One region of the Streptomyces sp. NPDC088915 genome, then DNA from elsewhere that is predicted to be linked to it. Evidence: predicted binding sites of a transcription regulator. Region 1 holds the regulator's gene; the other holds the start of a gene.
What was found. Region 1 encodes HspR, which represses chaperone genes until heat shock. Its sites were predicted from a motif close to TTGAGNNNNNNNNNCTCAA; they were not measured.
Positions count from the first base shown of each region.

Region 2: the regulator HspR is predicted to act here: its motif matches at 1,819-1,837, upstream of lon (endopeptidase La).

Region 1 covers NZ_JBIVIR010000001.1:487,955-491,191, forward strand. The annotation lists gene grpE (nucleotide exchange factor GrpE) at 1-51, shown strand, start outside; gene dnaJ (molecular chaperone DnaJ) at 82-1,254, shown strand; gene ACIP5O_RS02350 (heat shock protein transcriptional repressor HspR) at 1,259-1,720, shown strand; gene ACIP5O_RS02355 (helix-turn-helix transcriptional regulator) at 1,957-2,937, opposite strand; gene ACIP5O_RS02360 (hypothetical protein) at 3,070-3,237, shown strand, end outside.
Region 2 covers NZ_JBIVIR010000003.1:3,705-6,941, reverse strand. The annotation lists gene lon (endopeptidase La) at 1-1,796, opposite strand, end outside; gene ACIP5O_RS06630 (TnsA-like heteromeric transposase endonuclease subunit) at 2,105-2,758, shown strand; gene ACIP5O_RS06625 (Mu transposase C-terminal domain-containing protein) at 2,752-3,237, shown strand, end outside.

The sequences.
Region 1 (3,237 bases):
GACGAGAAGAAGTCGGCCGACGAGGAGAGCGGTGCCCCCGAGGAGGGGTGACGCAACGATCGTCCGGAAGGAGGGACGTCGATGAGCACGAAGGACTTCGTCGAGAAGGACTACTACAAGGTCCTCGGCGTCCCCAAGGACGCCACCGAGGCCGAGATCAAGAAGGCATACCGGAAGCTCGCCCGCGAGAACCACCCGGACGCCAACAAGGGCGACACCAGGGCCGAGGAGCGCTTCAAGGAGATCTCCGAGGCGAACGACGTCCTCGGTGACCCCAAGCGGCGCAAGGAGTACGACGAGGCGCGCGCGCTCTTCGGGAACGGCGGCCTCCGGGCCGGCGGTCCCGGCGGCGGCTCGTTCAACTTCGACCTGGGCGACCTCTTCGGGGGCGCCCAGGGCGGGGCCGGCGGCTTCGGTGGCGGCGGCGGTGGCATCGGGGACGTCTTCGGCGGCCTGTTCAACCGCGGCGGGGGCGGCGCCCGCACCCAGCCGCGGCGCGGCCAGGACGTCGAGTCCGAGGTGACGCTCAGCTTCACCGAGGCCATCGAGGGCGCGACCGTACCGCTGCGGATGTCCAGCCAGCAGCCGTGCACGGCGTGTTCGGGCACCGGCGACAAGAACGGCACCCCCCGGGTGTGCCCGACCTGCGTCGGCACCGGGCAGGTCTCGCGCGGCAGCGGCGGCGGCTTCTCGCTCACCGACCCCTGCGTGGACTGCAAGGGACGCGGCCTCATCGCCGAGACCCCCTGCGACGTCTGCAAGGGCAGCGGCCGGGCCAAGTCCTCCCGCACCATGCAGGTCCGCATCCCGGCGGGCGTGAGCGACAACCAGAGGATCCGGCTGCGCGGCAAGGGCGCGCCGGGCGAGCGCGGCGGGCCCAACGGCGACCTGTACGTCGTGGTGCACGTCGACGCCCACCCGGTCTTCGGCCGCAAGGACGACAACCTCACCGTCACGGTGCCGGTCTCCTTCACGGAGGCGGCGCTCGGCGGCGAGATCAGGGTGCCGACCCTCGGCGGCCCCGCGGTCACCCTCAAGCTGCCCGCGGGCACGCCGAACGGCCGGACCATGCGCGCCCGGGGCAAGGGCGCGGTCCGCAAGGACGGCACGCGCGGCGACCTGCTCGTCACGGTCGAGGTCGCCGTGCCGGAGGAGCTGGACGACAAGGCACGCGAGGCCCTGGAGACCTACCGCGAGGCGACCGCCTCCGAGGACCCGCGGGCCGAGCTGTTCCAGGCCGCGAAGGGAGCGTGACCCGGTGGAAGGGCGCCGACGACAGCCAGGATTGGGCAATAGGGCGTACGAACTGACCGACGAGTCGCCGGTGTACGTCATCTCGGTGGCGGCCCAGCTCTCCGGTCTGCACCCCCAGACCCTGCGTCAGTACGACCGGCTCGGCCTGGTCTCCCCGGACCGCACGGCGGGCCGGGGGCGGCGCTACTCGGCCCGTGACATCGAACTGCTTCGCCAGGTGCAGCAGTTGTCGCAGGACGAGGGCATCAACCTGGCCGGGATCAAGCGCATCATCGAACTGGAGAACCAGGTCGCGGCGCTCCAGAGCCGGATCGCCGAGCTGTCGGCGGCCGTGGACGGGGCCGCGGCGGCGATGCGGCAGCGCGAGGCCCAGGTGCACGCCTCGTACCGACGCGACCTCGTGCCGTACCAGGACGTGCAGCAGGCGAGCGCGCTGGTGGTCTGGCGCCCCAAGCGCGGCGAGTAGCCCCGCCGTTCACCGTGCCGTGAGGCCCCCTCCGTCTGTGGAGGGGGCCTCACGCGTGCTCCGGACAGGCCCTAGGGCCTGTCCGGCGGATCATGGCCGGGGCCGCGACGCCTGGCACGGTACCTCGCCGCGTTGCCGAAACGTCCCGATGGCTCCGCTATCGAGCCGCTCCGGCGCCTTGCGATGTACCGCACCAGACGCTGCGGCCCACCCGACCCTGATCCGCCGGACAGGCCCTAGTCGTCCTGGTCGAGGATGCCCGACTGGGCGATGAGGTAGCCGAGCTGGGCCCGGCTGCCGCTGCCGAGGGTGGCGGCGAGCTTGGCGATGTGGGCCCGGCACGTGCGCACGTTCATCCCGAGGCGGCGGGCGATGGCCTCGTCCACGTGCCCCTCGACGAGGAGCCGGGCGATGGAGCGCTGGACGCCGCCGATGCCGTCGGTCTTGACGTCGTACGGGATCTCCTCCCGGATCGGCACCGCCAGGCGCCAGAACTGGTCGAAGACGCCGCCGAGGTAGGCGACCAGGCCGGGGTGGCGCAGCTCCAGGGCGATCTGCCGGTCGCTGCGGGCCGGGATCAGGGCGACCTCGCGGTCCACGATGATCAGCCGGTCGATGATCTCTTCCAGGGTGCGGACCTGGACCTCGGGGCCGACGTGCTCCAGGTAGGCCAGGGTGAGTTCGGTGTGGCGGGCCGTGTGCTGGTAGAGGGTGCGCATGTTGATGCCGCGGCCCAGGAGCGGCGAGACGCGGTGGAGGGCCGCGGTCAGGGCCTGGGCGGGGCGGCCGCCGCCGGGCTGGACGGTGAGCAGTTCGCTGCGGCAGTTGGCGACGACCCGGTCGAGGGTGGCGTTGATGCGATCGATGCCCTCGAGCACGGTGATGGCGTGCGTGGTCGGTGAGTCGTGGGCGCTGATGGCCATGAACGGCTCGAAAGCGTCGGACAGGGCGACGGTGCGCCGGCGCCGGTCGAGGATTTCGCGTTCGATCGGCTGGAGGAGCTGGGCGAGGGCGGCGGAGGGCGGAACCGGACGCAGCCACCGGGCGTCGTCGGGATCGGGGTGGAGCAGGGACAGATCCAGGAGGCAGGGCGCCTCGACCGTCTCTGACCGGGGTATTCGTCCCGCCCGCAGTGCGGACGCGTACAGCTCGGAGCCTGCCGCGCAGAGCTCCGCATGCGAATGAGGGTGACCTGTCTCGTCCGCTTGTTTCCCCATATGTACACCCCCAGGCTCCTGCATCTCAGGAACATGATGCATGGGTTTGGTGGTGCAAGCGGAGAGAGTAAGCCATCGTCTTACTCGCGGGGGTCGCAAAGAGACGTTGCCTTCAAGTGAGGTTGCTCGGTGATGATGAAGAAGCTCATAAGTGCGGTGGCCGGAGTCGCCTTCATCGCGGCTGTCGCAGTGGGGGCCGTGGGCGTGACCCAGGACCCCGGCTGGCACGCGGAGCCGGCCAAGGTCCAGGCCGCTGTGAACGACCCGGGCTGGCACTTCGCGCCGGCCCAGGACCCGGGC
Region 2 (3,237 bases), on a different contig from region 1:
GGCACGTGGTGCGGACGCCCGATCAGCTCCCGCAGGTCCTCCGGGCGGACCGCGAACGGCAGCTCGCGGTCACCCAGTTCGTGCTGGGCCGCGACCTTCCGCAGCAGCCGGGAGATCGACCGCTCCAGGGTGCGGACGCCCGCCTCGCGGGTGTACTCGCCGGCCAGCTTCCGCAGCGACGCCTCCTCCAGGACGACCTCGCCGGGCTCCAGGCCCGCCCGCTCCAGCTGCCGGGGCAGCAGGTGGTCGCGGGCGATGACGACCTTCTCGTCCTCGGTGTAGCCGTCGAGCCGCACCAGTTCCATGCGGTCGAGGAGGGCCTCCGGGATGGACTCCAGGACGTTCGCGGTGGCCAGGAAGACCACGTCGGAGAGGTCGAGCTCGACCTCCAGGTAGTGGTCGCGGAAGGTGTGGTTCTGCGCCGGGTCGAGGACTTCGAGGAGGGCCGCCGCGGGGTCGCCGCGGAAGTCGGAGCCGACCTTGTCGATCTCGTCGAGCAGGACCACCGGGTTCATGGACCCGGCCTCCTTGATCGCGCGGACGATCCGGCCGGGCAGGGCGCCGACGTAGGTGCGGCGGTGGCCGCGGATCTCCGCCTCGTCCCGGACGCCGCCGAGGGCGACCCGGACGAACGCGCGGCCCATCGCGTGGGCGACGGACTCGCCGAGGGAGGTCTTGCCGACGCCGGGCGGGCCGACGAGGGCGAGGACGGCTCCGCCCCGGCGCCCGCCGACCACGCCGAGGCCGCGGTCGGCGCGCCGCTTGCGCACCGCCAGGTACTCGGTGATCCGCTCCTTCACGTCGTCCAGGCCCGCGTGCTCGGCGTCGAGCACGGCGCGGGCGCCCCGGATGTCGTACCGGTCCTCGGTCCGCTCGTTCCAGGGCAGTTCGAGGACGGTGTCGAGCCAGGTGCGGATCCAGGAGCCCTCGGGGGACTGGTCGCTGGACCGCTCCAGCTTCTCGACCTCCTTGAGGGCGGCCTCGCGCACCTTCCCGGGCAGGTCGGCGGCCTCCACGCGGGCGCGGTAGTCGTCGGACTCGTCGCCCTCGGCCTCGCCGTTGAGGTCGCGCAGCTCCTTGCGGACGGCTTCGAGCTGGCGGCGGAGCAGGAACTCGCGCTGCTGCTTGTCGACGCCCTCCTGGACGTCCTTGGCGATGGTCTCGGCGACCTCCTGCTCGGCGAGGTGCTCGCGGAGCTGGGCGGTGGCCAGGCGCAGCCGGGCGACCGGGTCGGCGGTCTCCAGGAGTTCGACGCGCTGGGCGACGGTCAGGAAGGGCGAGTAGCCGGAGTTGTCGGCGAGGGCGCCGACGCCGTCGATCTGCTGGACGCGGTCGACGACCTGCCAGGCTCCGCGCTTCTTGAGCCAGGTGGTGGCCAGCGCCTTGTACTCCTTGACCAGCTCGGTCACGGAACCGGGCAGCGGGTCGGGCAGGGTCTCCTCGACGGCGGCGCCCTCGACCCACAGGGCGGCGCCGGGGCCGGTCGTACCGGCGCCGATGCGGACGCGGCCGCGGCCGCGCACGAGGGCGCCCGGGTCGCCGTCGGACAGGCGTCCCACCTGCTCGACGGTCCCGAGGACGCCGGTCCCGGCGTAGGTGCCGTCGACGCGGGGCACGAGCAGCACCCGCGGCTTTCCCCCTCCCGGCCGCGCGGCCGCCTGGGCGGCCTCGACGGCGGCCCGTACGTCGTTGTCGGACAGGTCCAGCGGCACCACCATTCCGGGCAGCACGACCTCGTCGTCGAGCGGCAGCACAGGCAGAGTGAGCGGCGCGGACGCCATGGACTCAGAAGCCATGATCTCCCCTTCGGCAGTCAAGTTGAGCTGTATGCACTCAATGCTTGTGAGCCCATGAATGTTCCCGGACGCCTGTTCGCTGTGAGCGATCACTCTCGCGCTGTCCTTTGACGTGGATCTCTTCGTTTTGCAGCTTCACCCTTCGTCTGGCCTTTCGTCTTGCAGAGTGACCTTTCGTCGCGGGCTCGGGTTAGTGAGTCGTGGCAGGTTCGTTAGGGGTGGTGCCGGGTGGTGTCTCTGGGCCACCGGCGAAGGGGTTCGAGGTCGCGTACACCGACCAGGGCGGATCTGAGTTCCGTCGCTCGCTGGTGGATGCCTGGGCAGTGCGGTTCGAGGACGTCGCGCCGGTACGCGCGTTCAAGTCGTACAAGGGTCAGCGGCATCTGCCGGGTCTGTGGTGGTCGTCCACGGTGGGCGGGCACATCGGGTACGAGTCCTGGCTGGAGCGCGATCACGTGATGCTGCTGGACTTCGACCCGTCGGTGGTGGGGATCTCGTCTCAGCCGTTCTGGCTGTTCTGGCGATCGGACGCGGGCAAGAGCATCTCCCACGCGCCGGACTACTTCGCGCGCCGCGACGACGGCACGGCGGTGGTGGTCGACTGCCGTCCGGCGGATCGGCGCAAGCCCCGGGATGTGGCGAAGTTCGAAGCGACGCAGACAGCCTGCACTCAGGTGGGGTGGGAGTTCCGGCTGGTGGGGGCGCCGGACGCGATCGTGGTGCGCAATGTGCGCTGGCTGGCGGGCTACCGCCACCCCCGGCACCGGCCGGAACTGGTGGCCTCCGAGCTGCTGACAACGTATGCCGAGCCACAGCCACTGATGGAGGGAGCCTCGGCGGTTGGGGATCCGATCCGGGTTCTCCCCGTGCTGTTCCACCTGCTGTGGTCGCACGAACTGACAGCAGATGTGTCGGTGCCTCTGCATGCCCATTCGCTGGTGTCAGCGGGGGTGCGATGGTGACGGCTGGACCGGGCAAGCCGGTGTTGCGGCCTGGGGACTGGGTCGCCTACGACGACGGGGATCACCAGGTGGTGGCGCTCGCCGGCACGTCGGTGCGGCTGCGCTCGGCGACGGGGGCGGAATCGGTGGTGCTGGCGTCGCATCTGATGGCGGCGCCGGACTTCGCCGTCACCGGCACGGAGCCGCTGCCCGCGGTGGAGCCGTCCGGGTTGCTGGCGACGTTGCCGGAGCCGGTGCTGGAGGCGGCGCGCGAGTGGGAACGGCACATGGTGGAGGTCGAGACCGGGCTGCTGCGCGGCACCGTGCCGGGCACGCCGCCGCGCCCCGGCTATGACCCGGCTGCCTTCTCGCTGATGGAGCGGATGGCCGCGAAGGCGCGAGAGCTGGGGGTGACCGTTCGGACCGTGCAGAGCCGACGGTCGCGCTATGTCCGGCAGGGGGTCTGGGGGCTGGTAGACCAGCGGGCGACGCAGGCCTGG